DNA from 3 places in the Chryseobacterium sp. KBW03 genome. Region 2 is predicted to be linked to each of the others. Evidence: riboswitches for the same ligand, from Rfam matches in the RefSeq annotation. Region 2 holds a riboswitch; each other region holds the start of a gene.
What was found. A riboswitch is a leader RNA that binds a small molecule or an ion and turns the genes downstream of it on or off. The one in region 2 is predicted to bind S-adenosylmethionine.
Positions count from the first base shown of each region.

Region 1 (11,178 bases), 150 kb from region 2:
AGGAATATGGCTTCACGGAGTTTTTGAAATTTTCGCCATGGTAGTGGAAGCGATGTGCGGATTGATTCTGGGAGCTTCCATTTTATTTCCGAGAACATTTTCAAGGTTTAATTCTTTTAAAAAAGGATTTAAAGATTCATTTAAAATATTTTTAAGCACCATTCCTTTTACTATTTGTGCAGGGATTATAGAAGGTTATGTTACGAGGCATGCATTAAAGATGCCTTTGATTCTGAACCTGATTATTATTTTCGGTTCACTGGCAATTGTAGGATTTTATTATTTTGTATATCCATCTATTGTCAATAAAAAAACTAATAAACACATCCATGATACAATTTTATAAAAAGAGAGACTTCGGGAGCTTTATCAGCGATAGTTTTAATTTTTTCAAATTATACGGAAAGAATTACTTCAAAAACTATATTTTGATCAATGGCTTGCTTTTGATCTTAATGACGGCCGTTATGATTTTCGGATATAAGGAACTTTTTTCCCAGATATTCGGATCCAATCTTGGGGGTGAAACGTATTATTTTGAACAGTATTTTTCAGATAATGCAGGGATGCTGATCACGGTAGGGTTATTGACTTTCCTACTTTTCATGATCCTGATGATTGTGAATTATCTGTACCCGGTTTTTTATTTAAAAAGAATAGCACAGGGAGCAGAAAAAATAAAAGCGGATGAAATTCTGAGTGATTTTAAGAGCAATGCAGGAAGAATAGCCAAGCTGTGTCTTGGAATGATTTTTATTGTTACCCCGATAATTTTGGTGGTTGTAGGTTTTTCTTATATCCTGATTTTTATTATTATCGGATTCTTTCTGATCCTGCTTCTTTACCCGACGATATTTAATTTTACGACATTTCTGATGTATGATTATTTTAATTCGGACAGAGGTTTTTGGGGAAGTTTGAGCTATGCTTTGCGGTCACAGTTTTCATACCCGAACGGCAGTGAGAAGTCTCCGTACTGGAAATATTGGGGAGCTGCATTTATCATGTTTATTATTATTTACATCGCAACATCCATCTTCACTTTTATTCCAATGATGTTCTTTTATGGATCGCTTCTTACGTCAACACCAGACGGGAATTTTGAACAAAATCCTTTTACAGGTACTTTAGGAATTGTGTTTCTTGTATTCTATGGGATTTCAATGCTGCTTTCATTTTTCCTTTCAAACCTGATGTATGTGAATGCAGGGCTGATGTATTATGACAGTAGAACAGATCTTCATCAGAAAGTAGAACTTGCAGAAATAGATACTATTGGAATCAATGAATAGAATTCTTTTTTTCTTACTGTTTTTTTTCTCTCTTGGGTTGGTTTATGCTCAGGACGATAATCCTACTGCTGATGATCTGGTAGATTCATTATATACAACCGGGCATTATAGAAACATGCTGCGTGCAGATTCTGTTCTGATGAAAAACCCGGTATCAGAAAATACTGCTTATCCTAAAACATTCAAAGAAAATATTCCATCAAGATATAAAGGAAATGAGTTCGATTATTCTGTATCAAAGCCAAGAGAATCTTTCTGGCAAAAACTGATGCGAAAACTCAATCAGATTATACAGGGGATTTTTGGAGAAACAGCATTGACTAAGTCTGCAGAATTTACGGGAGTTCTTATCCGGCTGTTTGCCATTATTCTGGTAGGTTTTCTGCTTTATTTTATCATTAAATATATCATGGGGAAAGATGGTAATTTTATTTTTGGTAAAAAGAATAAGAAACTAAACATCAATGTAGAAGAATTGCATGAGAATATCCATGAAATAAATTTTCCTGACAGTATTGCAAAATTTGAAAATGCCAGAGATTACCGTTCAGCAGTTCGTTATCAATTCTTGTTTATCCTTAAAAAGCTGAGCGATAAAAAACTGATCAACTGGAATCCGGAAAAAACAAATAAAGATTATGCCGCCGAGTTAAAAGCTCCTCATCTGAAAAGTGATTTCTCTAATCTGTCTTATATTTTCGATTATGTCTGGTATGGAGAGTTTAATATTGAAGAGCAGAGTTATCAGAAATTTAAAAATCAGTATCAGGCCTTTAAACCTTAATAACAATAACCATGAATAAAACTTTCAAAACATATGCTGTAATTTTCATCATTGTGATGATTGTTTTGGCATTGCTTGAAGTTAACAAAAAAGAAACAACAGACTGGCGCAAGAATTTTGATATCAATGAAAAGTCGCCGTTTGGGCTGTTTGTTTTTAATAATGAAGCGAAATATCTTTTTAAAAATAATCTGAAAAAGATTGAGCAGGTTCCTTATGAATACTACAGCCAGCATAAAAAAGGAGCTCACAATATTGTTGTTATCGAAAATAACCTTGACGGAGAGTCGTGGAAAAAAATCCTGACTCAGGTATCTGAGGGTTCAGATGCATTTTTGATGGCAAGCCGTATGCCCAAAGAAATCTCAGACAGTATTGGATATTATGATTCGGAAATCTCTTTTGAAGAGGAAAACGTCCTGAAACTTACCGACAAAAAATACCAAAATGATTTTGTTAAACTGGACAAATTTCCATCAGGCAGAGGATTCTCATTTATAAAACCCAACGTTGAAGTGCTGGGGAAGACTGTAGAAAAAAAGAATACAGATCAGGCCAACTTTATCAAGGTGAAATTTGGAAAAGGGTATATCTATGCTCATACAGAACCTCTTTTTCTCACCAATTATTATCTTCTTAAACCTGGGAATATAAAATATGCACAGGATGTATTTTCATATCTTCAGGATAGGGAAACGCTTTGGTTTGTCGCCAGCAAAAGTACAACGTCACGTTTCTTTATGAGATTTGTATTGTCGAATCCGGCTTTAAAGTATGCATGGTGGGTGTTTTTGGGAGGACTCATTCTTTTCATTTTCTTTAATGCAAAGAGAAAACAGAGAATAGTGCCTGTAGAAGAGCCGTTAAGAAATACTTCTCTTGATTTTGTAAAAAGCATTGGAAATCTTTATCTTCAGGAAGGTGATTTTCATGATATGATGGCGAAGAAAGCGCAGTATTTTCTGAATAAAGTGAGAATGGATCTGTTGATAGATACCCAGAATCTGGATGAAGAATTTGCAAAAAAACTACATCTGAAAACCGGTAAAACGATGGAAATGATTGATGAAGCGATAGCGCTTATCAAAAAAGCTCAGGATCCTTACGCCAGCGTAATGAAGGAAGATCTTGCAAGGATCAATAAACTCCTTGATGAAATACTTAAATAATATAACTATATAATAATATAACAATATGACAGCTGACCAATGATCATAACGACTATTACAAAGAAGAATATAATTGTTAGATTGATACAGTGTTAGATTGGTAAATTACATTTTATTATGGAAAATCTTGATAACCAGAATATAGAAAACCAAAGTTCTATAAACCTTAATAAACAGGAAGAACAGTTTCAGTCGAGAATCGATATGATAGAACTTCGTACGAGTTTAGAGAAAGTAAAATCTGAGATAGGAAAAGTAATTGTAGGGCAGGAGAAGATGATAGAACATCTTTTGGCAGCATTACTTTCAAACGGGCACGTTCTTATTGAAGGAGTTCCCGGAGTAGCCAAAACCATTACAGCAAAATTACTGGCTAAGACAATTGACGTAGGTTTCAGCAGAATCCAGTTTACGCCGGATCTGATGCCTTCTGATATCCTTGGAACATCTATCTTCAATGTGAAAAACTCAGAATTTGAATTTAAAAAAGGACCTATCTTTTCCAACTTCATATTGATTGATGAGATCAACAGATCGCCGGCAAAAACCCAGTCTGCATTATTTGAAGTCATGGAAGAAAGACAGATCACCATGGACGGAACACGGTATGTTTTGGAAGAACCTTTCCTTGTGATAGCTACCCAAAACCCCATAGAACATGAGGGAACCTACAGACTTCCGGAAGCCCAGCTGGACAGATTTTTATTCAAAATCAATGTAGGGTATCCTAATCTTGAACAGGAAATTGCGATCATTAGAAATCAGCATGAAAGCAAAAAAGAAGATAAAACAGAAGGGGTAAACCGTGTCATCACGGCAGAACAGCTGAAAAGCTATCAGCATCTGGTAAAAGAAATCATTGTGGAAGCTCAGCTGATGGAATACATTGCTAAAATTATCATCAATACCAGAGAAAACCAATTCTTATATCTGGGAGCTTCACCAAGAGCTTCACTGGCACTTCTTACCGCATCAAAAGCTTTTGCAGCGCTAAGAGGTAGAGATTTTGTGACTCCTGAAGACATTAAAGAAGCAAGCTACGCTGTTTTAAGACACAGAGTAATTGTATCTCCCGAAAGAGAAATGGAAGGTCTTACCGCAGATGAAATTATCCGTCAGATTTTAGAAGGAATAGAAATACCGAGATAGAGAGTAGTTAATAGGGAGTAGATAATAGGTGGCAGGTAGCAGTTGATGGAGTACCTAATTTAATTAAAGTACAAAATATTACATATGGCAAATTTTAAAGAGCTTATAGTTTGGCAGAAGTCTATTGATTTTGTTACTGAAATTTACAAAACTACAGAATCTTTTCCTAAGGATGAGATCTATGGATTAATATCACAAATCAGAAGAGCTGCCGTTTCTATACCATCCAATATTGCTGAAGGAAACTCAAGAAGAAGTAAACCTGATTATCTGCAATTTTTAAAAATATCAAGAGGCAGTTGTGCAGAAGTAGAAACACAATTAATTATCTCAAAAAATCTTAAATTTTTAAATGAAAATGAGTATTTAAAATTAAATGGAAAGATTATAGAAATATCCAAAATGTTGAACGGACTCATTAACTCCTTACAATAATATGAATGTGAGACCTATTATGCATTCACCTAATCCCTATAACCTGCAATCTATAACCTGCAACCTATAATCTGCAACCTAACCAATGAAAAACTTATACATCAATACACGTTTCTTTTTTACACTCATCGGAGTGGGGATTCTGTATGTCCTGGCATTTTTCTTTCCGGTGCTGATGTGGGCAGCCCATATTGCACTTTTGATCTGTTTTCTGGCGGCAATGGTAGATTTTCTGTTGCTTTTTAACCAAAAAAATGCATTACAGGTTCAAAGGATATTGCCGGAAAAACTGTCCAACGGAGATGAGAACTTTGTGAAAATTGATATTAGAAATAATTACAGCTTTCCAATAGACACTAAAATTATTGATGAAATTCCGTTCCAGTTTCAGAAAAGAGATTTTTTGATTGAAAAGAAGATTGCTTCCGGAGCGAATACTTTCTTTCAATATTCATTAGAACCTAAAGAGAGAGGCGAATATCATTTCGGAGGGTTGAATATTTATGCATCTTCACCGCTTGGGTTGATCTCGAAGAGGTTTACTTTCCAGAAAGATGCTATGCTGCCTGCTTATTCATCTTTTATTCATCTCAGAAAATATGAATTGATGGCGATTCAAAGTGAATTTTTATTGGGAGGAATCAAAAGAGTCAGAAAGCTGGGACACACCATGGAATTTGAGCAGATCAAAGAATATGTACCCGGAGATGATATCAGAACGATCAACTGGAAAGCAACGTCTAAGACGAACCGTCTGATGGTAAACCAGTTTCAGGATGAAAAATCACAGCGTATCTTTATGCTGATTGATAAAGGAAGAACCATGAAAATGCCTTTCAACGGACTCAGTCTACTGGATTATTCCATCAATGCAACGATGGCATTGTCTCATATTATTTTGAGAAAAGGAGATAGAGCCGGGATGATGACTTTTTCCAAAAAAGCAGAAAATAAAATTGCCGCTGATAACAAATCCGGACAATTGAAAAAAATATCTGAAGCACTTTATAATATTAAAACAGATTTCTTCGAAAGTGACTTCAATCGTTTGTATCAGGATGTAAAATATTCCATCAACCAAAGAAGTTTAATTTTACTTTTTACGAACTTTGAAACATTAGACGGACTCAACCGTCAGTTGAAATATCTTCGGGGAATTGCTAAAAACCATTTACTGGTAGTGGTATTTTTCAAAAATTCAGAACTGCAGACGTTGATCAATAAAAATCCTGAGAATATGCAGGGAATATATGACGAGATCGTTGCTGAAAAATTTGAATTTGAAAAGAAACTGATCATTCAGGAACTCCGCAAATATGGAATTTATACCGTATATACGCTTCCGGAAAATTTGAATATCGATGTTATCAATAAATATTTGGAGATAAAAGCGAGAGGAATTTTATAACTTTGTATCAAGCAATAAGCAACAATGAAGATAACACTTAACAGAATAAACGACGATTTTTTATTTGAATGTACAAATGCTCAGGGAAATTCTATCCTTTTGGATAATACTTCCCAGCCTGGAGCAAAAGGAGTTTCTCCAATGGAAAGTGTACTGATGGCTGTGGCAGGCTGCAGCGGAATTGATGTAGTTTCTATTTTGAAGAAGCAGCGTCAGGACATCAAGAGTTTTCAGGCAGAGGTAGAAGGAGAGAGAGTACAGGTAGAGGATGCAAAACCTTTTAAATCCATTAAAGTTAAGTTCCTTTTAGAAGGAGAAATTGATCCTAAGAAAGCACTGAAGGCTGCAGAACTTTCTTTTGAAAAATACTGTTCTGTATCAAAAACGTTAGAACCGAATGTAGAAATCGGATACGAAGTCTATGTGAACGGAGAAAAAATTTAATCTCTTATTTAAAAATAGAAAAAGCCGGATGACTCATCCGGCTTTTTTATTACTTATTACCTATTACTGATTAAAAGGTAAGTCTTGGTTTTATTAGTTTCGCTACAGTAGCAGTCCATCCTGTCTGATGAGAAGCACCTACACCGCGCCCGTTATCTCCATGAAAATATTCAAAGAAGGTAATATAATCTCTGAAATGTTCATCATAATTGAACTTCGGATTGCCTCCATTGAAAGCACGCTGCCCATGTTCATCCTTTAAAAATATAGAACAAAGTCTTTTGCTGATGTTTTGGGCCACTTCATCAAGGTTTCTTTTATCTCCGCTTCCCGTTGGAAGCTCTACTTTCAGACTATTTCCATAATAATAATGGAAACGCTGCAGGCTTTCTACAATCAGGAAATTAATAGGAAACCAGATCGGTCCGCGCCAGTTGCTGTTTCCTCCAAACATTCGGCTGTCGCTTTCTGCAGGAGTATAGTATACCATATTTTCGGCTCCATGCACAGAGAACACAAAAGGATTTTCTTCATACACTTTAGACATCGCACGGATTCCGTAAGAACTTAGAAACTCTTTTTCATCAAGCATTCTGGTAAGAACTTTCGTTAACCTGTTTTTACGTAAAATACTCATCAGATGCTTTCTGCCCTGCCCCTCTTCATCCCAATGAGAAACAAGCTTGGTGAGTTCCGGTTTATTTTTCAGAATCCATTCCATTCTGGTTTTGAAATTGGGCATCTTTTCCAACAGCCTGTGATCAACAATTTCTACTGCGAATAAAGGAATTAAGCCTACAATACTTCTTAATTTCAAAGAAACACTGTCTCCGTTTCCAAGCTGCAATACATCATAGAAAAATCCGTCTTCTTCATTCCACAACCCTTTCGTTCCTTCACCCAGATTTTCCATAGCCTCGGCGATATAAAGATAATGCTCGAAAAACTTGATCGCCATATCTTCATACACCTGATAATATTGGGCAAGTTCCATCGCAATACGCATCATATTCAATGCATACATCGCCATCCAGCTTGTTCCGTCTGCCTGCTCGAGATGCTGACCATCTTTTAATTCCATATTCCGGTCGAAAGCTCCAATGTTATCAAGGCCAAGGAAGCCACCTCCAAAAATATTTTTACCGTTTTTATCCTTTCTGTTAACCCACCATGTAAAATTTAGCAACAACTTCTGGAAAACTTTCTCTAAGAATAGCAGATCCGGCTTGCCATTATTTTTTTCATCTATCTTAAAAACACGGAAGCATGACCACGCATGTACAGGCGGGTTCACATCGCTCATGTTCCATTCATAAGCAGGAAGCTGTCCGTTAGGATGCATATACCATTCTTTGGTCAACAGTAAAAGCTGTCCCTTGGCAAATTCTGCATCGATGATTGAAAAAGGAACACAGTGAAATGCCAGATCCCATGTGGCATACCATGGATACTCCCATTTGTCAGGCATAGAAATAATATCCTTGTTGTGGAGATGATTCCATTCTGTATTTCTTACATACTCATTGAAATTTCTTGGCGCTTCAAAATTAGGATCACCTTTCAGCCATTTTCCTATATTGTAATGATAGAACTGTTTGTTCCAGAGAAGCCCGGCAAAAGCCTGTCTCTGAACATTTCTTTCATCTTCATTTACAGTATCATTCTGAATGTCGTTATAAAACTCTTCAGCCTCAGTTTGTCGGGTATTGAAAATATGATCGAAACTGTTAAAAGGTTCATCCGTTTCGTCAGGACACAACCTGAATTCAAAGACTTTTGATTCTCCTGCACCGATAAGTTCATCAATCAGAAAAGAAGCTTTTGTTCCTCTTTTTTCAGGATTTACCGTATCTCCCTGATGAATAATGAAATCATTGATTCCATCTTTGAAATAAGCATTCTCTGCTTTGGGAGCTCCGTAAAGTTTGGAAGTATTCGTTTCGTTATCACAAAATACACTTTGTGCATTTGTATTTCGGGAATACAGTTTTTTGATCGATATACTGTCATGACCAATATTAATACTTCCGTCATGAGAAGCATTGATCTCTCCTTTATAAGTATTGTATCCCCATTTCCAGTTATTTCTGAACCATACCGTAGGAGCTACCAGAATAGGAGCCTCATGCTGGCTTCGATTACAAACGGTGACTCTGGCTAGAATATCGTTGTGATCGGCTTTACAGTATTCAATGAAAATATCGAAATACTCGTCATTATCAAAAATTCCGGTGTCAAAAATCTCGTACTCCGGTTCCTTTTTGCTGCGTTTTCCGTTTTCTGTAACAAGATCATCGTAAGGAAATTCATTAATTGGATATTTATACACCATCTTCATATAGCTGTGGGTAGGCGTATTGTCCAGATAATAAAAGATTTCTTTGATGTCTTCACCATGATTTCCCTGAGGATTGCTCAACCCAAAGAATCGTTCTTTTACCATTTTATCTTTCCTGTTCCAGAACGAAAAAGCAAAACAGAAAAGCTGCTTTACATCAGAAATCCCAGCAATTCCTTCCTCTCCCCAGCGGTAAGCATAGCTCTCGGCATTATGATGATTGGTAAAATTCCATGCATTCCCATTCGGGCTGTAATCTTCACGTACATTTCCCCACTGGCGGTTGCTTACATAAGGTCCCCAGTTTTTCCATTTAGTATCTTGTAATCTTTCTTTTTCAACGGTCATATTTCATCATTTTTCAATACGAAGTTAGTTTTTTTGAGAAGTAATTCCAATTTTTTTCATCTGAATAATTATTAATATAGCCTTGAAATACTTGTATTTAAGGGCTGTTTTAAATATTAAAATAATTTTTTTTTGAAATTAAAAGAAAAGAACTACCTTTGCACCATTCGTTCATTTAAATATTGAAAATGTTATCAAGAAAGGTTGAGGGATTAGACCCTATGAAACCTTAGCAACCCTTTGCGCAAGCAAAGAAGGTGCTACGTTCTACCAATTTATTTTGGACAGATAACTTACTGAAGTTCTTTTCAGCCATTTCCTGTGGCATTTTCAATTGTATTTGTATTAAAATATAATAGAATTGAAAACAGAACTAAACTATATTAATCTTTCGTATCAAACGTATTCCCAAAAGGAATATCATATCTCATTAAGCTATCAGCTTTTTGGGAAAGATCTGTTTACAGCACCCATCATTCTAATCAACCATGCTCTTACCGGAAACTCAAATGTATCGGGAGAAAAAGGCTGGTGGAAACAATTGGTGGGAGAAAATCAGCTTGTTGATACCGATCAATATACTGTTCTGTGTTTCAATATACCCGGAAACGGTTATGACAATTTTTTAATTGAAGACTATGAAGACTTCACGCCTTCAGATATCGCAGCGATATTTCTGAAAGGGCTTGAAGCTTTACATATCAAAAATATATATGCCATTATTGGAGGCTCTCTTGGAGGGGGAATTGCATGGGAAATGCTTGCTAAGCAGCCGGATCTTGCAGAAATATTTATTCCCATAGCCTGTGATTACAGAACACACGACTGGCTTCATGCTCAATGTCTGGTTCAAAAATTTTTATTGAATGATAAAGATGAACCATTACAGAAAGCAAGAATTCATGCGATGCTCTGTTATAGAACTCCACAATCACTCAACGATAGATTTCAAAACCAATATAATCAGGACAAACAACGCCTGGAATCAGAAGACTGGCTGGTTTATCATGGTAATGCGTTAAACGAGAGATTTAGTTTAAAAGCGTACAAACTGATGAATCATCTCTTGATGAATATCAATGCTGATGAAAAAGCACTGGAGAAGATCGAAGCACGAATGCACATGATCTCCGTAGATACAGACTTATTCTTTCCGGCTTCTGAAATCCGAATGTGTTTTGAAAACTTAAAAGAGAAAAATAAGAATGTTTCTTATCACGAGATCCAATCTATACACGGGCATGACGCCTTCCTAATGGAATATCAACAATTAAATAATATCATAAAAAACATTTTATAGAAGTAATGAAAAATGCTAACGAAATAAAATTTTTGAAGAACAGATCAATCATCAAATTTGAAGGAGAAGATTTCCTGGGCGAAATCGGGATTGACGGTAGAATTTTTAAAGCGCTCACTTTAGCGCGTATCAGTGTAGGAGTAATCTCACAACAGGCCATAGAAAACGGAATTTCTATTTTGGTGCAGGAAATTGATGCAGAAAAAGCAGTCGCTTGTCTTATTGATGAGTTCGAAGCAGAAAGAAAATCTGGAAAAGTTTCTCAGATCTATAGTATCAATAATGTTTCTGTGATCGGTTTTGTAGCAGAAGATTTCAATAAAGTCTTTGCCGAACTGGCAAGAAACAATGTTTTCCCATTATTGCTGAATCAGGTAGCCGGAGAAAACAGAGTCAATATCGTAGTGACTTCTTCACAGGATGAAAAAACAAAAAACATCATAGAATCTGAAATTTTCAAAAAACCAAAGACGGTTCATCTGGCAATCATTGGTCACGGAAATGTAGGAAA
Region 1 covers NZ_QAJO01000004.1:12,609-23,786, reverse strand. The annotation lists gene DBR39_RS08065 (stage II sporulation protein M) at 1-346, shown strand, start outside; gene DBR39_RS08060 (DUF4013 domain-containing protein) at 330-1,292, shown strand; gene DBR39_RS08055 (DUF4129 domain-containing protein) at 1,285-2,076, shown strand; gene DBR39_RS08050 (DUF4350 domain-containing protein) at 2,088-3,245, shown strand; gene DBR39_RS08045 (AAA family ATPase) at 3,363-4,394, shown strand; gene DBR39_RS08040 (four helix bundle protein) at 4,479-4,829, shown strand; gene DBR39_RS08035 (DUF58 domain-containing protein) at 4,915-6,237, shown strand; gene DBR39_RS08030 (OsmC family protein) at 6,262-6,681, shown strand; gene DBR39_RS08025 (MGH1-like glycoside hydrolase domain-containing protein) at 6,752-9,367, opposite strand; SAM riboswitch class I at 9,556-9,662, shown strand; gene DBR39_RS08020 (alpha/beta fold hydrolase) at 9,729-10,667, shown strand; gene DBR39_RS08015 (ACT domain-containing protein) at 10,673-11,178, shown strand, end outside.
Region 1: it holds a riboswitch for S-adenosylmethionine, as region 2 does, so the genes downstream of both, DBR39_RS08020 (alpha/beta fold hydrolase) here and DBR39_RS08770 (SusC/RagA family TonB-linked outer membrane protein) in region 2, are expected to answer to the same signal.

Region 2 (11,178 bases):
CGGGAGTTAAAATATACTACTTCTCTAAATTTGCATCAAGAGATTATTTCCCTGTTCTGAACGAATATATTCTTCCCAGAGCAGACTCATTTTCAATTGGAGGACAGCCTATCGCCGATATCTACATTAATATGAAAGTGAAAAAGATGTTCTTTTTCATAGAAGGTCAGCAGATAGGAACGGTTATTTCCAATAACAAAGCATATGCATTTCCACATTATCCGGTATATGATTTCAGATTGAACATCGGGATCGTGTGGTATTTGTTCAACTAAAAACGATACAGGTTGAAAACAATTAATAAAATATCATTTAACGATATAGAAAGCATTCCTCAGCTGGTAAAAGATTTTTTACAGCAGAAAATTGAGGGTTTTGAAAATAATACATTTTCCTTAGATCATTTCAGACAACAGATACATCTGAAAAAAGATTCCTTCTCATCAGAGCAAAGAAATACTCTATCTGATGTATTCGAAGGGCAGCTTTCAGACCTTTCCCTTTCTTCAAAACAAAGAGAAAATTTGGAGAACCTTAAACTGCCGAATACATTTACCATTACAACCGGACATCAGCTGAACCTGTTTTCGGGACCTGTATTCTTTGTGTATAAAATTCTTCAGACCATAAAGACATGTACCTATCTGAAAGAAAATTTCCCTGATTTTAATTTTGTTCCGGTCTATTGGATGGCTTCAGAAGATCATGATTTTGCTGAGATCAACCATTTTAAAACCGAAAATAATTATTACGAAACCAATGAAAAATCCGGAGGACCGGTAGGAAGAATTGATATCACTGACACCTATTTTATCTCTGAATTTGAAAAAGAATTCAAAGACTCTATTTTCGGAACCGAGTTGATCTTAATGATGAAGGAAGCTTATAAAGTAGGAAATACTTTAACTGAAGCGATAAAGATTCTTGTCAACCGGCTTTTCTCAGAATTTGGACTCCTGATTCTGGATGGAGACTCTAAGGAGCTTAAGAATCAGATGAAGGATGTTTTTAAAGATGAACTTCTTCATTTCAGTTTACAGAAAACGTCTAAGAATAAAGTGGATTTTCTCACTGAAAAGTATGGAAAAGTTCAGGTAAATCCTCGTGAGATCAATCTTTTCTATCTTTCAGAAACCAGAGACAGAATTGAATTCAACGGACAGAAATATATTATTGTAGATAAAACGATTCAGTTTACAGAAGAACAGATACTGGCTGAGTTGGAAAACAACCCTGAAAGATTCAGTCCAAATGCTTTAATGCGTCCGGTGTATCAGGAAAGTGTGCTGCCAAACCTGGCATATATCGGCGGAAATGCCGAAATCATGTACTGGCTGGAACTTAAAGACTATTTTTCGAAAATTGCGATTCCTTTCCCTATCCTGATTCCGAGAAACTCTATGCTTTTCCTGAAAGAAAAAACCTTAGGAAAGATTGATAAATTGGATCTTAAAATAGAGGACTTTTTCCGGAATTTCACAGTATTGACGAATCAGAAGATTTTAAAAGACAATCCGATTTTACATTTACTGGACGAAAAAGAAGAGGTATTGATAAGCAGCTTTTCAGCGTTGAAAGCTTCAGCAGAAACTACTGAAAAATCTTTTGGGAATATGGTGAAAGCAGAAGAAGTACGGCAGTTGAAATCGTTCAAAAGAATGAAAAAACGTCTGCTTCATGCCGAGAAAATAAAACAGAATGAATTACTGGAAAGACTTGAAAAATTGTTTTTAGATGTTCACCCGGCTAAAACCTGGCAGGAGAGAGTGTATAACTTTAGTGTATTCTTTTCAGATTATGGCTATTCATGGCTTGAAAATTGTTTGGAAGAAATGGTGGTTCAAGATTCCAAATTAATAATTGTTGCCATTTAATTTTAAAGAAGTATTTTTGTAAATTATAATTATCGAATATGATAAAGAGGTTTTTTATTCTATCCAGTTTATGTATGGTTTTGGGAGTTTCAGCCCAGAAATCACATACGGTTGTGCAAGGTGATAATCCTTACAACATTGCCAAAAAGTATGGAATGACTGTAGATGAATTGCTGAAGCTAAACCCTAAACATAAAGACGGCAAGCTGGCTATTGGAGATATTTTAACAATAAAGTCCGAGAAAGCAGCCACTCCGGTGGTGACCAAAACGGCTCCTGCCGAAAAAGTAACTTCAAACATAAGTGCTTCTTCTTTGGGTAAAATTGTTTTACAGCCAAAACAAACAGTATATGGCATCACAAAACAATACAGAATTTCTGAAACCGATTTGAGAAAATTGAATCCTGAATTGGATTCTCACATGAAAATAGGAGACGAGATAACATTACCTCTTGCCAGCATTAAAAAATATGGTGGTGACCAACAAGCTGTAGCCGTAGAAAAGCATGTTGAACCTGTTGTTGAAAAAACAATAACAACGACTGCACCTGCTGGCGTTACGAGTGCTGTAGAAGGAGAATCTTATGTGATCCAGTCTAAAGATAATTATTACAGAATTACAAAACAGTTTGGCATCAGCCAGCAAGATCTTTTTGCTTTAAATCCAGGATTGGAAGATAAAGGACTTAAACCTGGTGATTCTATCAAAATAAAAAAATCCAGTACTCATACAAATACCGAAGCTGTTTCTGAACCGGTGAATCCAAAAGCAAAAATGGATTCCGGGAACGAAAAATCGGCTTCCTCTTCCAATGTTGCTGTAGGAGATGATTATGTGACCTACACTGTTCAGCAGGGAGATACAGTTTTCTCCATTGTTAATAAATTCGGGGTTTCAATAGATGAGCTTATTGCTCTGAATCCGGACCTTTCGCACGGATTAAAGACCGGAATGGTTTTAAAGATCAAAAAGCAGGACGCAGCTTATATAAAGAAAAACGGCGATGCTCTTAGTGTGATTTTAATGCTTCCATTTGGGTACAGCACAAACGAAACCCAATATAGAACAATGGCACTTGACTTTTTGACAGGAGCTAAACTTGCTATTGAAAGAAATGCAAGAGGAGGGCAGAAATTGGATGTTAAAGTCGTAGATTCAGGAAATGAAGCGTCATTCAAAAACTCTTTGACGCAGATCAATCCTGATAATACAGACCTTATTATCGGGCCATTCTTTAAATCCAATGTAATTGATGTCCTTGATTTTACAAAGAATCAGAAAATTCCGGTTGTAGCACCATTTGCCAACACTCCGGAATTATATAACTATAGCAATCTTATTATTGTTGAAACCAACAATCAGACGTATGCTGATAAGATTGTAGAAGAAGTAAAAGGAATTTATTCCGACCAGAAAATATATGTAGTGGCAGATGCTAAAAAAGAAAATGCCAATTACATCAAAGCTGGACTTGAAAAAGCAGTAAAAAATCCTAATATCATTATCGTTAATTCTCCGGCAGATATTCAGTTAGATCAGAATATGATGACTGGTCAGTCTGCACCGGTTATTGCTGTTTTGGCCAATGATGACAATGCCGCAGGAGATGCTTTTGCCAACAGAATTATTGCTATTTCTAAAGAGGCACAGGGAGTGAAGGCATTTAGCATGTTCTATTCTCCAACTTTTGAGAAGAGAGTGGATGAGCTGAGCCAGGCAAGCTTGGTATACCTTATGGATAGAAAGATCAATTCTGACGGTAATTTTGAAAAAGAGATTTTGGCCGCTTATAAAAGCAAATACTGTAAAACTCCACCAAAATATGCTATTGTAGGTTTTGATGTAGTAAACGACATGTTAACCAGAGAAAATAAAAAAGGAGAGATCTTTAAGCAGATGAATAAGGTTCAGACTCAGCTTGCTACGAAATTTGAGTTTGTGAAATCTAAAGCGAACGGTGCTTATGTAAATACTGGGTACCGAGTAATTAGATTAGTCCCTTAAATGATTTATGATTCTTTAAAAGAATATTGTTAACATTATAGTTATATTTGCATAATATTTAATTCAATACATGAAAGCACTTGTATTTCCAGGGCAGGGTTCTCAGTTCGTAGGAATGGGAAAAGAGTTGTATGATTCTAGAAAAGATATTAAAGATCTGATGGAATCTGCCAATGAAATTTTAGGTTTCGATATTCTTTCCATTATGTTTAACGGAGAGGACGCGGATCTTAAGAAAACAGAGGTTACCCAGCCTTCAATATTTATACATTCAGTAGCAGCTTTAAAGGCAGTAAATGGCCTTGGCGCTGAAATGGTGGCAGGACACTCTTTAGGAGAGTTTTCAGCCCTAGTTGCCAACGGTGTTTTATCCTTTGATGACGGTTTAAAATTAGTTTCCGAAAGAGCAAAAGCGATGCAGGAAGCTTGTGATGCCAACCCAAGTTCTATGGCTGCAATCTTAGGACTAGATGATGCTAAGGTTGAAGAAATCTGTGCACAGATCAGTGGAATTGTTGTTCCGGCAAACTATAACTGCCCAGGACAATTGGTGATCTCAGGAGAGACCGCTTCAGTAGAAGAGGCTTGCGCAAAACTAAAAGAGGCAGGAGCAAAAAGAGCATTGTTGTTACCGGTAAACGGAGCTTTCCATTCACCATTGATGCAGCCTGCACAGGAAAGACTGGCGGCAGCTATCGAAAAAACAAAGTTCAGAAAAGCAACCATTCCTGTATATCAGAATATTACTACAACAGCAGTAACAAATCCTGAGGAGATCAAACAAAACCTGATCGCTCAGCTTACAGGTCCTGTAAAGTGGACACAATCTGTTCAGAATATGATTAAAGACGGGGCGTCAAACTTCGTAGAAGTAGGACCAGGAAAAACCCTTCAGGGATTGATCAAAAAAATTGACGGATCTGTAGATGCAGTTTCTGCTATCTAATAAAAAAATATGAACGCGATATTTTCACCGGGCAAGCTTATGCTTACTTCAGAATATTTCGCAATCGACGGAGCTCTTGTCTTAGCGGTACCTACCAAGCTGGGACAAGAGTTTTTCTTTGAAGAAAAAGACGATGAGAAATCCCTGATTATTTGGGAAGCTTATCATCAGAATATCTTATGGTTAAAGGCTGTCATTGATTATAAAAACTGGCAGATCTTAGAAACCAACATTCCATCAAGCGCTGAATTTATTACAAAAACCTTAAAGAACGTTCAGCAGCTTTCTGAAACTAAATTCAAAAGTAATTCTACTTACTATTTAAAAACAAACCTTCAATTTCCTGCAGACTACGGATTGGGAAGCAGTTCTACCTTAATGAACAATCTTGCAGAATGGGCAGAAATTGATCCTTTTCATCTTAATACAATCAGTCTGGGCGGAAGCGGATATGATATCGCAGTGGCGAAAGAAAAATCTGCGGTTCTTTTTCAGAGTAAACCTGAGATCAACTATGAAAAGGTAGATTTTAATCCTTCTTTTAAAAATGAACTGATCTTTATTCACTTAAATCAAAAGCAGGATAGTAGAGAAGGAATCAATTTTTATAAATCGAAAAAGAAGTCTCCTGAACTGGTAAACGAATTTTCAGAAATCACAAAGAAAATATTGTTATGCAGTGAATTGGAAAATTTTTCCGAATTAATGATGATTCATGAGCGGAAAATTGCCGATTTTCTTGAAATTCTCACAGTTAAGGAAAAAATATTCTCAGATTGCCCTTCATTTGTCAAAAGTTTGGGTGCATGGGGTGGAGATTTCGTTATGAGTGCCAAATTTGGGGGCTTTAAAGACTATTTTTGGGAGAAAGGTTTTACAACTATTTTCGAATGGGAAAATATAATTGATTTATAATCAATATTTTACAATCCTGTTTTTTTATTTGTCATTCTGACTTATATCAGTATATTTAAACCACTTTTAACAAATAATTAATATTATTTTTGTTGCAGTCAATAAAGAAATAGAAAATATAAGTAAAATGAAAAACACTAAAATCATCCAGGATTTAGAGAAATTAGGGATTAAAGGAAACTATGAGGTAGTGTATAACCCTTCTTATGAAGAATTATATCAGGCTGAAGTTTCTCCTGAAAATCAAGGATTTGAGGAGGCTGAGCTTACGGAGTCTGGCGCAGTATCAGTAAAAACAGGAATTTTCACAGGTCGTTCACCTAAAGACAGATATATTGTTCAGGATGATGTTACAAGAGATACAATTTTCTGGGATGGTAAAGTAAATTTACCTACAACAGCGGAAATTTTCGGTTCTTGTAAGGAACTAGTGATGAACCAGCTTTCTGAAGCTAAGAAGATTTATGTAGTAGATGCTTTTTGTGGTACAAATGCAGATACAAGACTTAAAGTAAGATTTATCGTTGAAGTAGCATGGCAGGCACATTTCGTGACAAACATGTTTATTCGTCCTTCTCATTATGAGCTTGAAAACTTCGGTGAGCCGGATTTCACAGTAATCAACGGATCTAAAACAACAAACCCTAACTGGGAAGCTCAGGGATTAAACTCTGAGAACTTCATTATGTTCAACCTTACTGAAAAATTGCAGATCATCGGAGGTACTTGGTACGGAGGTGAAATGAAGAAAGGGATGTTCGCAATGATGAACTATTATCTTCCATTAAAAGGTATGGCTTCCATGCACTGTTCTGCAAACGTAGGAGAGAAAGGTGATGTAGCTTTATTCTTTGGTCTTTCAGGAACAGGTAAAACGACTTTATCAGCAGATCCTAAGAGATACCTTATCGGTGACGATGAGCACGGTTGGGATAATAACGGAGTATTCAACTACGAAGGAGGATGCTACGCTAAAGTAATTGACTTATCAGAAGAAAAAGAACCAGATATTTTTAGAGCGATCAAGAGAGATGCACTTCTTGAAAACGTTGTTGTGAACAATGGAGTAGCAGATTATACAGACGGATCTATCACAGAAAATACAAGAGTTTCTTATCCTATCTATCATATTAACAAAATTGTATTGCCTTCTAAAGCAGGTCATGCTAAGAAGATTGTTTATCTTTCTGCAGATGCATTCGGGGTACTTCCTCCAGTTTCCATCTTGAATGAAGATCAGGCGCAATACCACTTCCTTTGCGGTTATACATCTAAATTAGCCGGAACTGAAAGAGGAATTACAGAACCTCAGCCATCTTTCTCACCTGCATTTGGAGAAGCATTCCTTACATTACACCCAACAATGTATTCTAAAACATTGATCGGTAAAATGCAGGAGCACGGTGCTAAAGCATATTTGGTAAATACAGGTTGGAACGGTACTGGAAACAGAATTTCCCTGAAGGATACAAGAGCAATCATTGATGCCATCATTGACGGTTCTATCGATAATGCTCCTAAAACTCAGGTTCCTATCATGAACCTTGAGATTCCTACTGAATTACCAAACGTTTCTACAGGAATTTTAGATCCTAGAGATACCTATGGAAATGTTTCAGAATGGGAAGAAAAAGCAAAAGATCTTGCTTCAAGATATATCAAAAACTTTGAGCAGTATTGTGATACTGAAGAAGGTAAGAAATTAATTGCTTCAGGACCTCAATTGCAGGAACAAACTATCTAATAGTTATATACAACATACAGAAAAGCCTCATCATTGATGAGGCTTTTTTATTTTAATTCCCATAAATCTAATGAATTATGAAGACCTTTTTCATTGAGTTTTAGCTCATATCTTTATTAGTATCCATAAGCATCCGTTAAAATCGGTGTAATCAATGGGTAAAATAATTAGTGAAAATTACTTCAAACTTAATAAAGCCAATCTGTATCCATCCATTCCGAAGCCGGATAAAACAGCATCCGTATTGGCAGCTGTCACAGATTTCTGTCTGAACTCTTCTCGTTTATAGATATTGCTGATGTGAACCTCTACTTTTGGCTTTCGGATATTTTTTAAACAATCCGCAATGGCATAGGAATAATGAGTAAAAGCTCCGGGATTAATAACTACCGCATCAAAATCATCTTCCTGAAGCCTGTTGATGAGCTCTCCTTCAATATTCGACTGGTAATATTTTAATTCATGAGACTGAAACTCGGATCTTAAAATTTCCAAATAGCTTTCCATAGAAACGCTTCCATAGATTTCCGGTTCTCTGGTACCTAAAAGGTTGAGATTAGGACCGTTTATAATCAAAACTTTCATTCTATAAAATTAAAAACTTTTTTCAATTAATGGTCAAAAATTTCATTAAAGCATACTGTATGCTCAATTGAATTATTGATAATGATATTTGTCATGTTTGTGAAAGTGATAACGGATGTAACTCCCTATTTTAATGACTTTTATTAAAATATTATGTTAATTTTCAAAAATTTATCATGAAAAATCATAAGTCTACTTGTTTTGTAGACTAAAACTTTATAGCTTTGCAGTCATATTTCGATCGGCTTATAAAGAAAGATGGAGGGAACTGACCCTGTGAAATCTTGACAACCTACCTCCAAGAGGCAAGGTGTTACGTTCAGCCTTTAAAGGAAAAATAAGCATTTGGTTTATCGTATTTATCGATGCCCTTTGCTGTCTTTTCTGCAAAGGGTAAATTTTTAATATATGATAAACAAAATTGATTATGATTAGTAAATATTTATTTAACTCTAAAGCTTGGATACCTCCGGTTGCTGCATTTTTTCTGGGAATTACCAATGTCAATGCACAAAATTCCAAGCCGAAAAAAGATAGCCTCCATGAAAAAGAAATTGATGAAGTAGTGGTGGTAGCTTATGGAAAGGCAAAAAGAAACAGTTACACAGGTTCAGTAGCAACCATTTCCGGCGATAAGATTAATAACAGACCAGTTACCAATATTACCAAAGCATTGGAAGGGCAGGTTGCAGGGATTCAAACGACAAGTGCGTCAGGACAGCCAGGTGCTGTTTCTACCATCCGAATCAGGGGAATTGGTTCCATAAGTGCTTCCAGCGATCCTTTATATGTAGTGGACGGGATTCCCTTTGACGGAAACCTGAACTCTATCAGTCCAAGTGATATTGAATCTATAAGTGTTCTGAAAGATGCTACAGCAAGTGCATTGTATGGTTCAAGAGGAGCTAATGGGATTATCATTATTACGACAAAATCAGGTAAAAAAGGAGAAGCGAAAGTTAATTTTAATATCAGCCAGGGATTCTCAGGAAGAGCGGTAAAAGATTACGAACAGGTTAATACAGATCAGTATTTTCAATTATATTGGGAAGCATTGAGAAACGGCTACCAATCTGGCAAAGTGTCTTCTCAACAGGCAGCTCAGATGGCGACAGATAATCTTGTTTCCACACTTGGGATCAACCCTTACGGAACAGGTTATGCAAAACCAGTTGGAACAGACGGAAAGCTATTACCTGGTGCATCCCCATTATGGAATGACGACTGGAGAGACATCTTGCAGAGAGTGGCTTCAAGAAATCAGGTAGATCTTGATATCAGTGGAGGAAGTGAGAAAAGCAATTATTTCTTTTCCCTAGGCTATCTGGATGACAAAGGAATGGCTATTGAATCAGGATTTAAAAGATACAATACCCGATTAAAGATCAATTCTGAAGTGAAAAAATGGCTGAATGTTGGAGTGAACTTAAGCTATACAAACAGTGTACAGCAGGCGCCTACTTCTTCAGATTCCAAAGCAAGCAATATCATCAATGCGGCAAGATTTATTCCTTCATTCTATCCTTATTATGAAAGAAACCCTGATGGATCATTTGTGTTGGATGCTTCTGGAGACAGAATTTATGATTTTGGGAAGTACAGACCTACGAATGCACTTCAGAACCAGAATGCTGCAGCAACGCTGCCACTGGATAAAAATGAAAATAAAGAAGATAACTTCTCAGGGAAAGGATTCATGGAGTTTACCTTTTTACCGGAGTTGAAATTCAAGACAAGTTTTTCTGTGGATTTAGTCAATTATTATGGGCATTTTTATTCCAATCCATTGCTGGGACAAGGTGCTGAAATTGGAGGTTCGGTGACGAAAAGCAGTGCCAGAACGCTTTCTTATACAACGAGTAATATTCTTACCTATGATAAGAAATTTGGGAAGCATCATGTAAATGTTTTGGCAGGACACGAATTCTATAAATACGATTATCAGACCATTTCAGGAACAAGAAGCCAGTTCTCATTGCCTTACTATTATGAGCCGGATGCTGCTTCTTTGTTAGGAAGTTTCAGTGGAAACAGCAATAAATTAAGCTTATTGAGTTTCCTTGGAAAAGTAGAGTACGATTATAACAATACTTATTTCCTATCAGCTTCGGGAAGAGCGGATAGTTCTTCAAGATTTGAAAAAGATAACAGATGGGGGAGATTCTGGTCAGTAGGAGGTTCATGGAAAATTTCAAATGAGGAATTTATTAAAAGTCTGAATGTTTTCAATCAGTTGACATTACGTGCCAGCTACGGAGGACAGGGGAATGATAAATTACTTCGACCAAACGGACAGCCACTTTATTACGCTTATCAGGAGCTGTACAGGTTTATCAGCCTTGGTGGAGAACCGGGAACCACACTGGAAAAAACATCGACCAATAATGTGAAGTGGGAAACGAACCTTAATTTAAATGTAGGGTTGGAATTTGCGATTCTGAATAACAGAATTAAAGGAAATATCGAATACTTTAAAAGAAAAAGTCAGGATCTTCTGTTTAATATGCCGGTTGCACCATCATTGGGAATCAGTGATTATCCAGCCAATATCGGAACGATCCAGAATACCGGATTTGAATTTTCACTATTCACAACACCGATTAAAACTGAGGATTTCCAATGGAATGTGGATGTTAATCTGAGTACTTTAAACAACAAAGTGACCAAATTACCTGGAGGCTCTCTTGTTGTTGGAACAAAATTATTAACAGTAGGAGGTTCTGTGTATGATTTCTTTATTCCGGAATGGGCGGGCGTAGACCCAAGCAATGGAAAACCATTGTGGAAAACGGTTACTACAGATGCCAGCGGAAACTCAGTGGAAGGAACTACGTCAGAATATTCAAAAGCCACAAAATTGCTGCAGGGTTCCGCATTGCCAAAACTGACTGGAGGAATCAGCACGAGCATCAATTATAAGAATTTTGATTTTTCAGCATTGCTGACATTTAAAATCGGCGGAAAAATTTTGGATAACGATTATACTTCCATCATGCATAACGGTAGTGCCGGCGGACGTGCCTGGAGTGCCGAAATGATGAACAGATGGACTCCGGAGAATCCTAATACAGATGTTCCCGGATTGAGTACGACAACGAATAACTGGAC
Region 2 covers NZ_QAJO01000004.1:163,203-174,380, reverse strand. The annotation lists gene DBR39_RS08805 (putative porin) at 1-275, shown strand, start outside; gene bshC (bacillithiol biosynthesis cysteine-adding enzyme BshC) at 288-1,874, shown strand; gene DBR39_RS08795 (LysM peptidoglycan-binding domain-containing protein) at 1,913-3,880, shown strand; gene fabD (ACP S-malonyltransferase) at 3,951-4,826, shown strand; gene DBR39_RS08785 (GYDIA family GHMP kinase) at 4,836-5,741, shown strand; gene pckA (phosphoenolpyruvate carboxykinase (ATP)) at 5,869-7,485, shown strand; gene DBR39_RS08775 (type II 3-dehydroquinate dehydratase) at 7,663-8,070, opposite strand; SAM riboswitch class I at 8,314-8,414, shown strand; gene DBR39_RS08770 (SusC/RagA family TonB-linked outer membrane protein) at 8,498-11,178, shown strand, end outside.

Region 3 (11,178 bases), on a different contig from region 2:
TATCAGTTATAGAATCATTATTTTAAACTTCCTACCATATCTTCTGGTTTTACCCATTCGTCAAACTGCTCAGCAGTTAACAGACCAAGATTGATGGCTTCTTCTTTTAGAGTCGTTCCGTTTTTGTGAGCGGTTTTGGCAATTTTAGCGGCATTTTCATATCCAATGTGAGTATTTAAAGCCGTAACAAGCATTAACGATTTATCTACAAGCTCTTTAATTCTCTCATGATTTGGTTCAATACCCACAGCACAGTGATCATTGAAAGAAATACATGCATCAGCGATCAATTGGGCAGACTGTAAGAAATTATAAGCCATTACAGGTTTGAAAACATTCAGTTCATAGTTCCCCTGAGTTCCTGCAAATGAAATGGTTGTATCATTTCCTAAAACCTGAGCACAAACCATTGTTAAAGCTTCATTTTGAGTAGGATTTACTTTTCCGGGCATAATTGATGACCCCGGTTCATTTTCAGGAATGTGAATTTCCCCGATCCCGGAACGTGGCCCTGATGCTAAGAGTCTCACATCCTGAGCAATTTTATATAAAGAAACGGCAAGCTGCTTCAATGCACCGTGACTTTCCACAATAGCATCATGAGCTGCCAGCGCTTCAAATTTATTTTCAGCGGTAATGAAAGGATGTTTGGTAAATTGAGCAATATATTCGGCAACCTTTACATCATAGCCGTTAGGCGTATTCAATCCTGTTCCTACGGCTGTTCCGCCTAATGCAAGTTCAGAAAGGTGAGGCAGTGTGTTTCTTAAAGCTCTTAGTCCATATTCTAGCTGAGCTACATACCCTGAAAATTCCTGTCCAAGTGTAAGTGGAGTAGCATCCATCAGGTGGGTTCTTCCAATTTTTACAACATCTTTGAATGCTTTTGATTTCTCAGCGAGTGTGTTTTTTAATTTCTCTACTGCCGGAATGGTTACCTCCACTACTTTTTTATAAGCAGCAATGTGCATAGCAGTAGGGTAAGTATCATTGGAAGACTGGGATTTGTTGACGTCGTCATTCGGGTGAACCTCAGATTTGTCGCCCAATGTTCCGCCATTATTGACGTGAGCTCTGTTTGAAATGACTTCATTGACATTCATGTTCGATTGTGTCCCGGAACCTGTCTGCCAGATCACCAAAGGAAACTGGTCGTTTAGTTTTCCTTCCAGAATTTCGTCACACACGTTGGCGATCATATCTCTTTTTTCGGCAGGAAGTACTCCCAGCTCAGTATTGGTAAAAGCGGCGGCCTTTTTCAGATAGGCAAAAGCTTCAATGATCTCATGCGGCATTGAACCTTCAGGTCCGATTTTGAAATTATTTCTTGAACGTTCCGTCTGTGCACCCCAAAGTTTGTCTGCAGGAACCTGCACTTCTCCCATGGTGTCTTTTTCTATTCTGTAATTCATTATGGTTGAAATTTGTATGATCTGTTGATGATAAAATCCTAAAAACCTTTCATATTATTGAATTTTAATGCAAAAAATAATGTTAGGCTTTCATTTATTTAGCTCCTATAAAGGTACTTATAAACTCAGAAACCCACAATTTATAATCATTATAAATATCAATTTAAATGACTGATTTTACTCATATTTTTTTTAATGAGGCGTATTTTTGCACAAACAAAAATTGAATGGACTTTAGATATCAGGATCCGTATCCAATTCAGAAAGATGATACGGTGTATAAGAAGCTTACATCAGACTATGTAAAGGTTGAAAAACTAGGTGACAGAGAAATTTTAACAATTGATCCGAAAGGATTAGAGTTATTAGCTGAAGAAGCGATGGCAGATGTTTCTTTCATGCTTCGTTCTTCACACCTGGAAAGCCTTAAAAGAATCATTGATGATCCTGAAGCTACAGATAACGACAGATTCGTTGCTTATAACCTTTTACAAAATGCTGCAGTAGCTGTTGAAGGAGCTCTTCCTTCATGCCAGGATACAGGAACAGCCATTGTAATGGGGAAAAAAGGGGAAAATGTATATACAGGAGTAGATGATGGAGAATACCTAAGCAAAGGAATCTTCAATACCTATCAAAAAAGAAACTTAAGATATTCTCAGGTAGTTCCTTTAACGATGTTTGATGAGAAGAATTCAGGATCTAACCTTCCTGCACAGATTGATATCTATGCCAAAAAAGGAGATTATTATGAATTTTTATTCTTAACAAAAGGAGGAGGTTCAGCTAATAAAACATTCTTATACCAAAAGACAAAATCTTTACTGAACGAAAAGTCTCTTGAAGAATTTGTTAAAGAAAGAATCTCAGATCTTGGGACAGCTGCCTGTCCGCCATACCACTTGGCATTGGTAATCGGAGGAACTTCCGCAGAAGCCAATCTTGCTGCAGTAAAAAAAGCATCCGCTAAATATTATGACCATCTTCCAACAGAAGGAAATGAGGCTGGACAAGCGTTCAGAGATCTTGAATGGGAAGCTAAAGTTCAGAAAATCTGCCAGGAAAGTGCAATCGGAGCTCAGTTTGGAGGAAAATATCTTACTCACGACGTAAGAGTAATCAGACTTCCGAGACATGCTGCATCCTGTCCGGTAGGAATGGGAGTTTCTTGCTCTGCAGACAGAAATATCAAAGGAAAAATCACAAAAGAAGGGATTTTCCTTGAGCAGCTTGAGCAGGATCCGAAAAGATTCTTGCCAGATACCCCTCCACACTTAGAAGAAGCAGTTGAGATTAACCTGAATAAGCCGATGCCGGAAATTCTTGCCGAGCTTTCAAAATATCCGATCAAAACAAGATTGAAACTGAACGGGACATTGATCGTAGCAAGAGATATCGCTCATGCAAAAATCAAAGAAATTATCGATAGCGGGAAACCAATGCCTGAATATTTCAAAAATCACCCGATCTATTATGCAGGACCTGCAAAAACTCCGGAAGGAATGGCTTCAGGAAGTTTCGGACCTACAACTGCCGGAAGAATGGACGTTTATGTAGACGAATTCCAAAGCCACGGAGGAAGTATGATCATGCTTGCAAAAGGAAACAGAAGTAAAGATGTTACCAATGCTTGTGGTAAATACGGAGGTTTCTACCTTGGATCTATCGGTGGTCCTGCAGCGATTCTTGCAAAAGACAATATTGTGTCTGTAGACGTAGTGGACTTCCCGGAATTAGGAATGGAAGCGGTAAGAAAAATCGAAGTAAAAGACTTCCCTGCATTCATCATTACCGATGATAAAGGCAACGATTTCTTCGCAAATCTTGCGCACTAATTAGTTTAAAATTAAAATAAATAAGAAAATAGAACATGTATCTTTTGTGTAAAAGGGAAAAAAGTTCTATTTTTGCCTAAAATCTTTAAGAGAATGATAACGATATTATCAGCATTTTGGCCGTTCTACCAGTTCCTTTGGACTATATTCTTCATTACTATGTTCTTAGTAGGATTCTGGTGTATTTTTATGTTCTTCGGATTAGTAATCCCAATGTGGCTAACTGAAGGTTTGAAAGAGTATTTCGGAAAAGTAAAGCCTTTCGATCCTGAAGATATCAGAAGAAAGCTTATTACTGAGCAGGAAGGTGTAGAAGTTATCTATAACGAGCCTAAAGGAAACGGACCTTTCCTTCACGATCACGGACATCATCATTAATTGATTGTCATTGCTTTTTCACCTGAATTCTGAAAAAGCAATATCAAAGCAAAACAACATATATAAACCGCTTAAGCAATTGAGCGGTTTTTCTATTTATTATTCCGCAGGCTTTCCGGTGATACCCCAAATTTCTTTTTAAAAGCCCGTGTAAAGTTCTGCAGATATTCATAACCGCATTCAATGGCGATCTCTTTGATCATAATATTTTTATCGGGAATCAACTTTTTGGCTTTCAGCATTCTGAGTTCTGATATATAATGAGCAATCGTTGTATGGTACTGAGCCTTGAATTCTTTTCTGATGATATTCTGATTCATCCCGATATATTTCCCTATTTCTTCCGCTTTTATATTTCTGTGGTAATTTTCATCGATGAATTTTCTGATTATTTCAGGGGTCTTTGGATTTGATTCCAGGACATTCTTTTCATTGAACTGTTCGAAAATAAGAATAAGAAGCTTGATGATCTTAGCCTCTATAAATAATTTCTGCATGATTCCTTTCTTGGTATAGCCCAGAATCTCTTTGATGATCATGTGCATTTCGACCGTCATGTCAGGCGGTGTTTCTTTATGAAGGAAGATAAAATTATTATGAGTCATGTTTTCCAGAACTTCTGCGTTCTCGAGATTAAGCTCCGGATTGATGAGGTTAAAAATATATTGATAGTTGATGTGAATCTGAAGATATTTTAAAACCTCCTGATTTTCTGTCCATAGTTCAGCTACACTTTCGTTAGGCGAATAATGAAGAATATATTGATTTTTCCTGAATAAGAATTTCGTTCCACAGTCGTGAGCTTCCAGATTGATACCATCACTTAGCAAGAAAATAAGATTAAAGCTTGACTTCCCTTCCAGCATATGAGACTTGAAGGTTTGGTCAGGACACAGGTCTTCCTGCATGATGATTTTGATGTCTTCGGATCTGAACAAAAGTCCACTTTTAGAATGATTCCTCATACAACACATTTTTACAGCCATGGTACAACTAACTTAAGGTAAAAGTACCGCGTAGGATAACCAAAAGTTGGGAAATGATAACTCGGGGTTAATTATGTGAGGTACTTTTGCGCAAAATTAAATTAAATTTAGAATAATTAAAAATAATATTTCATATGTTTAAAGATTTACATTTTGCAATAAAGAAAATCAGCACGGGATTAGCATTGCTAGCCGCTGCTGGAAGCGGTTTGTATGCTCAGCAATGGGAAAATGTAGGAGGAGTTCAGGATGTATCAGCTGGGGGAAGCAGTTTTAATAACTTGGTTATTGATAACTCAGGAAATTATTATCTTTCCTATTATGATGTTTCAGTAACTAAAGGCTCTGTACAGAAATTCAATGGAAGTACATGGTCCTATTTAGGAGGAAGTCCTGGAGTTACCACCGGAACGGCAACTTACAATTCATTGTCTATAAGTCCTAACGGAAATAGTATCTATTATACCAACCAGATTGGTTATCCGGGATCCGGAATGGAAGTACGTCTGTTTACAGGATCTTTATGGTCTCAGCTTCCTAACGCTACAGACAGCTCTGTTAATTATCAGGCTTCCGCAGTATCTTCTGATAATATTATATTCACTTATGGATCATATGGTTCAGGAACTGTAAAAAGATATTTTGGCGGTACATGGGAGCAGGTAGGTAATGCAGGTTTCTCTGGAGGTGCTGAATTTGCTGAAATGGTTATCGGAACCAATAATAAAGTCTATACATGCAATGTTTCAGGAGGTTTAAAAGTATATCAAAACAGTACGGATGCAAGTTCATCACAAGACTGGAACTTAGTAGGCGGGGCTGCTGTAGATGCTTCTTCATCAGGAGAACAGTATAATGCTGATATCGCTTTAGATGGAGCTAACAGAATCTATGTTGCGTATGTTTCAAACTCAGGAGGAGGAAGAAAGGTCAATGTTAAAAAGTTTGACGGAAACTCTTGGGTGCAGGTCGGAAATGCCAATTTTTCAGGAGGAAGTGTACAGCATATTGCTCTAGCAGTGACAGAATCCGGGAAGCCTTATGTGGTGGCCAGCCGTTTTGAAAATGATAATTTCCTGAGAAATACAGTCTATAAATTAGATGATGCACAAAACTGGGTTCCTTTTGGAGGTGATTTTGTTTCTGATGGTGAAGCAAAATACAATGATCTTGCTATAGATAAAGCACACAATTACCTTGTTCTGGCATATTCTGACAATACTACAAAAGTTAAAAGAATCTCATTAACGCTAAATCCACAAACATGCAGCAATACAGATCCAGGATCAAATGTGGGAGATGTAGGCTGCGTGAGTTTTATGTATCGCGGTCAGCAGGTTGCCTATACCACGGTAAGAGGTGCAGACGGAAAAATTTGGCTTCAGCAGAATCTGGGAAGTACACAGGTTGCTTCATCAATGGCTGATGCGAATTCATTTGGAGATCTTTTCCAGTGGGGAAGATGGGATGACGGGCACCAGCTTAGAAATTCTCAGGTTGTACAGGCTCCATCACCGAATACTCCTGAAGGAACAAGTGCAACAGGAGGTGGATATATTGCCGGATCTACAGCATGGTGGGCAGCTTTTGCAAGTGGAGATACTTGGACAGGAGCTTCCATTGCAGATGTTAGTGCATCTGCCGGAGTAGATCCTTGTAAAGCAATAGGAACAGACTGGAAAATGCCTTCTCAGGCAGAGTGGGCTACTCTGGTGGGAGCAGAAAGTATTGCAAACCCTGCAACAGCCTATGGAAGCCATCTTAAACTGCCGGCAGGAGGATTCAGAAGCTCAAGCAATGGAGATTTTACTTATGTAGGCCAAAGAGGATACTTCTGGAGTTCTGACACTTCGAGTTCAGGAGGGAAATATCTTTATGTGGGAGCCACTATTGCTAATGCTTCAGCAGGTGCTATGAGAGGACAGGGGGCATCAGTAAGATGTATTAAGCCATCATCTTCTCTAGGGACTTCAGATGTTAAGCTGAATAAATCAGTAATAGGAATGTATCCTAACCCTACAAAAGGAATACTTATTATTAAGTCAGATTCCGGTATTGAAAACGTGAATGTTATCAACGCTGTAGGTCAAAAAATGAATGTACAGTTCACGGATAACCAGATCAACATGACCGAGCTGCCTTCAGGATTATACATCGTAGAATTAAAATTAAAGAACGGTCAATCCATTTCAAAAAAGATTATAAAAGACTAACCGGATTTCATCAAAGAATTTCGTTAGATAAAAAATAGTTCATTACAATTACTTTTATTGGGAGGCTCATGAAATTTTCATGAGCCTTTTTCTTATTTGTTTTTCCCATTAAAATGAAATATTACATCAAAATAGTGATGATGAATAAAAATTAATATTATATTCGATAAAAAATAAGATAATGAAAAATTTTTATTCCGTTGTTTTTCTGTTGATTACAATGGCCGTTTTCGGGCAGATCAACTATACAATGACGCCCAACCCATTCAACGAAACTGATGCTGTTACGCTGACAATTCCCGGGGACCAGATTGATGAAGCTGCCTGGGGTATTTCCAACAATACTGTTTATATCTGGTCGTGGTCTTTTGATACCAATTATCAGAACAGTCAGGACTGTCCTACCAATGGAAGCTGGAGCAATTCCAATGATCTGAATAAGCTGAATTATAATGCAGGCACAGATACCTATTCCCTGGCTTTTACTCCGACTTCTTTCTTCGGAAGAACAGGAATCGGAAGGTTTGGTTTTTTATTAAAAGATAAAACAGGGTCACATCAGACCTCACCGGATATATTTGTAAATGTGGGTACTTTAAGCTTAACCCTTACAAATCCGCTGGCGAACAGTCTTACCTCAGTCCCGGCAGGAAATTCAATCAATATTACAGCAACTACCAATGTCAATGCTACTTTCCAGTTAAAAGCCAATGGAGTTGTCGTGAATTCAGCCTCAGCTCCTTCGCAATCTTATTCTTTTACTTATACGGTTTCGGAAGATGCTAATATGGAGCTTACAGCAACACAGGGATCCAATTCCAAAAATGCTGCATTTATTCTGCAGATTCCGAGAAATGTAGTGTCTCAGGCGGTTCCCAGCTGGATCAGACAGGGAATTAATTATCATCCTACAGATCAGACCAAAGTAGGGCTTGCATTGTATGCTCCCGGTAAAAACTTTGTGCATGTGATCGGCAGTTTTAACAACTGGGCTGTGAATGATGCTTATTTAATGAAAAAAGATACCACAAATCCTGATTTGTACTGGATTGAACTTAGCGGACTTACCCCTCAGCAATTATATTCTTTTCAATACAGAACCAATGATTTAAGAAAAGTAGCAGACCCTTATTCACCACAGATATTATCTTCTTACGACGACCCATGGATTTCGGCTTCTACCTATCCAAATCTACCTGTATTCCCTGCAGGACAGGGCTTTGAAGTTTCAACATTTAAAACAGGACAAACCGCTTATAACTGGCAGGTAACCAATTTTCAAAGACCTGCGAAAGAAGATCTGATCGTATATGAATTATTACTAAGAGACTTTACTCAGGAAAAAAACTGGCAGTCACTGATCAACAAGATTTCTTATTTGAAGAATTTAAAGATCAATGCTATAGAACTGCTTCCCATCATGGAATTTGATGGAAATCTTTCCTGGGGTTACAATACTTCCTTCCATTATGCATTGGATAAAGCGTATGGAACCCCTGAAAAATTCAAAGAATTTGTAGATCTGTGCCACCAAAACGGGATTGCAGTGATTTTAGATGTCGCTTTTAATCATGCAACAGGACGCTCACCTTTGGTAAGACTTTGGAATATAGATCCTGATGGAGATGGCTACGGGAATGTTGCTCCGGATAACCCTTATTTCAATCAGGTTCCCAAACACTCTTATAATGTGTTTAACGATTTTAACCATACAAGTTCTTCAACTCAATATTACGTTGAAAGATGCCTTCAGCAATGGCTCACAGAATACCACATCGATGGATTCCGTTGGGATTTGACGAAAGGATTCACCCAAAACTGTTCTGAAAATGATGAAGCCTGTACCAATGCTTATCAGCAAGACAGAGTTGACATTATGAAACATTATGCAGACAGACAGTGGGCTATTGATCCCAATTCTTATATGATCTTCGAACACCTGGGAACAGATCCAGAAGAACAGCAGTGGGCCAACTACAGAATAGCAGAAGGAAAAGGTGTTATGCTTTGGAATAAACAAACCGATCCTTACAATCAAAATACCATGGGATATAAGGAAAACAGCAATTATGACCGTATGAATCACAGTCTTCATGGCTTTACCAATATGAGTGCTGTGGGATATGGAGAAAGTCATGATGAGGAAAGACTTATGTTTAAAAACCTTGAATATGGTGCCGTCAATGGAGGATATAGTGTTAAAAATCTGAATACGGCTCTTGAAAGAATGAAAACCTTCGGAGCTACATTCTTCACTATTCCCGGCCCGAAAATGATCTGGCAGTTTGGAGAATTAGGATACGAATTCAGTATCAACAGATGTGCGGATGGTACAATCAACAGCGGATGCAGAACAGATGAGAAACCCGTTGCATTTACGCTGGGATATGATACCAATGCAAACAGAAAAGCAGTGTACGACACATGGGCTAAAATAATCAATATCAGAAACACCCATCAGATTTTCAAATCTAAAACGTACAGTATAGAATCCAATAATCTTACGAATGATCCTGATGGCCTGATCACCAGGATTTATCTCTATGATACCACCATTACTACCGGAATAAAGAATGTGGTGGTATTGGCTAATTATACTACTTCTGCACAAAATGTTGTTCCTTACTTTCCTTACACAGGTCAATGGCAGAATCTGATGGATGACAGTGTTTCCAATATAGCTTCAACAACTGCTCCGATAACTTTACAGCCTGGAGAATTCAGGATTTTCGGAAATTACGCAGGCGCTTTATCCACAACGGATACTCATGCAGCTAATAAATTATCCCTTCAGATTGTTAATAATCCAATACAAAATGGGATCGCAAAATTAATTTTTAACAAAGCAAAAAACGGTGAGATTTTATTTTTTGACATGACCGGTAAAAAGCTGGACTCATTCAAAATTGATAAAGAAAACGGGACTTTTGAAACCAAAATCAATTATCCGCCAGGAACTTATCTGGTTCAATTGAAATCAGAAACAGGAATCGCAATTCAAAAGATGATTGTTAAGTAGAACAAAAAGGCAGATTGGCAGAATAGCTGATTTGCCTTTTTTGTATATTGAAAAAAATAGTCTACTTTTGCGGTAGATTTATCAAGAAAGGTGGAGGGATTTGGCCCAAAGAAACCTTAGCAACCTGCACAATTCAAAAAAGTGCAAAGGTGCTAATTCCAACCCGAAAGGGGAGATAAGTGAAGTCAATATTCTTATATGAATTCCATTTCTTGAAGTCTTGTTTATCTGCGAAAAGGTTCGCAGGAATGTTATTATTAATTGGCAAGAACAAAAATGAAAAAATTAAGTACAGCGGTATTTTTGCTGAGTGTAATTTTGGTAGCTGCTCAGGAGAATGAGGAGAAAGGAAAACAAATCGAAGACATTATCATTGTCGGAAACCGAAATGTCAAAAGAACAAAACTTGAGACACCGGTTCCTGTAGACGTTATCAATATTGACAAGATCCAGAGAAGCTCTCCACAAATGACTGCTCAGGATCTCCTAAACTATGTGATCCCATCATTCAACGCAGTGAGGCAGTCTGCTTCTGACGGTACAGAACATATTGATCCCGTATCCTTAAGAGGAATGGGACCAGATCAGATTTTGGTATTGTTAAACGGAAAAAGAAGGCATTCTACCTCTTTAGTTAATTATCAGAATACGGTAGGAAATGGTTCTGTAGGAACAGATCTTGGGACAATTCCCATCATTGCAATTGATAGAATTGAAGTCTTAAGAGACGGAGCTGCTGCACAATATGGCTCTGATGCCATCGCCGGAGTGATCAATGTTATTCTTAAAAAAAATCCCGGAGCATCAGCAAGTCTTACTTATGGAGTAACCGGAAGAAATGATGGCGACACTTATCAGGCCGGAGCCAATTACGGAACTTCATTAGGAAAGAAAGACGGCTATATTAATCTTTCACTACAATTAAGCCATAGGGGTAAAACGACAAGAACTCAAAATCATGATTTAGATATTTTCGGAGATAATTTTGCGTATGCATTTGCAAATGATCCCGAAGCGGCAAGAGCTGCAGATGATGCAAAAATTAAAGAACGAGGATTGACGCGTGACGACTTCAATTTCCAGATCGGAGATGCCCAGATTAGACAGGGACAGCTGTTTTTTAATGCAGAATATCCTTTTAATGATAATTTTAAACTCTATTCTTTCGGAGGTTTCAGTATCAAAGAAGGAAAAGGTTTTGGCTTCAGAAGACTACCGAGCGAAACATCTAATGTCGTTTCATCCATTTACCCAAACGGTTTTCAGGCAAGTCTTGGATCTCAGGTGTATGATGTGTCTTATGCTGTAGGTGCAAAATATAATGTCAATGACTGG
Region 3 covers NZ_QAJO01000011.1:175,804-186,981, reverse strand. The annotation lists gene fumC (class II fumarate hydratase) at 18-1,412, opposite strand; gene DBR39_RS19595 (fumarate hydratase) at 1,640-3,247, shown strand; gene DBR39_RS19590 (hypothetical protein) at 3,341-3,625, shown strand; gene DBR39_RS19585 (helix-turn-helix domain-containing protein) at 3,718-4,590, opposite strand; gene DBR39_RS19580 (T9SS type A sorting domain-containing protein) at 4,746-6,824, shown strand; gene DBR39_RS19575 (alpha-amylase family glycosyl hydrolase) at 7,006-9,843, shown strand; SAM riboswitch class I at 9,919-10,025, shown strand; gene DBR39_RS19570 (TonB-dependent receptor plug domain-containing protein) at 10,120-11,178, shown strand, end outside.
Region 3: it holds a riboswitch for S-adenosylmethionine, as region 2 does, so the genes downstream of both, DBR39_RS19570 (TonB-dependent receptor plug domain-containing protein) here and DBR39_RS08770 (SusC/RagA family TonB-linked outer membrane protein) in region 2, are expected to answer to the same signal.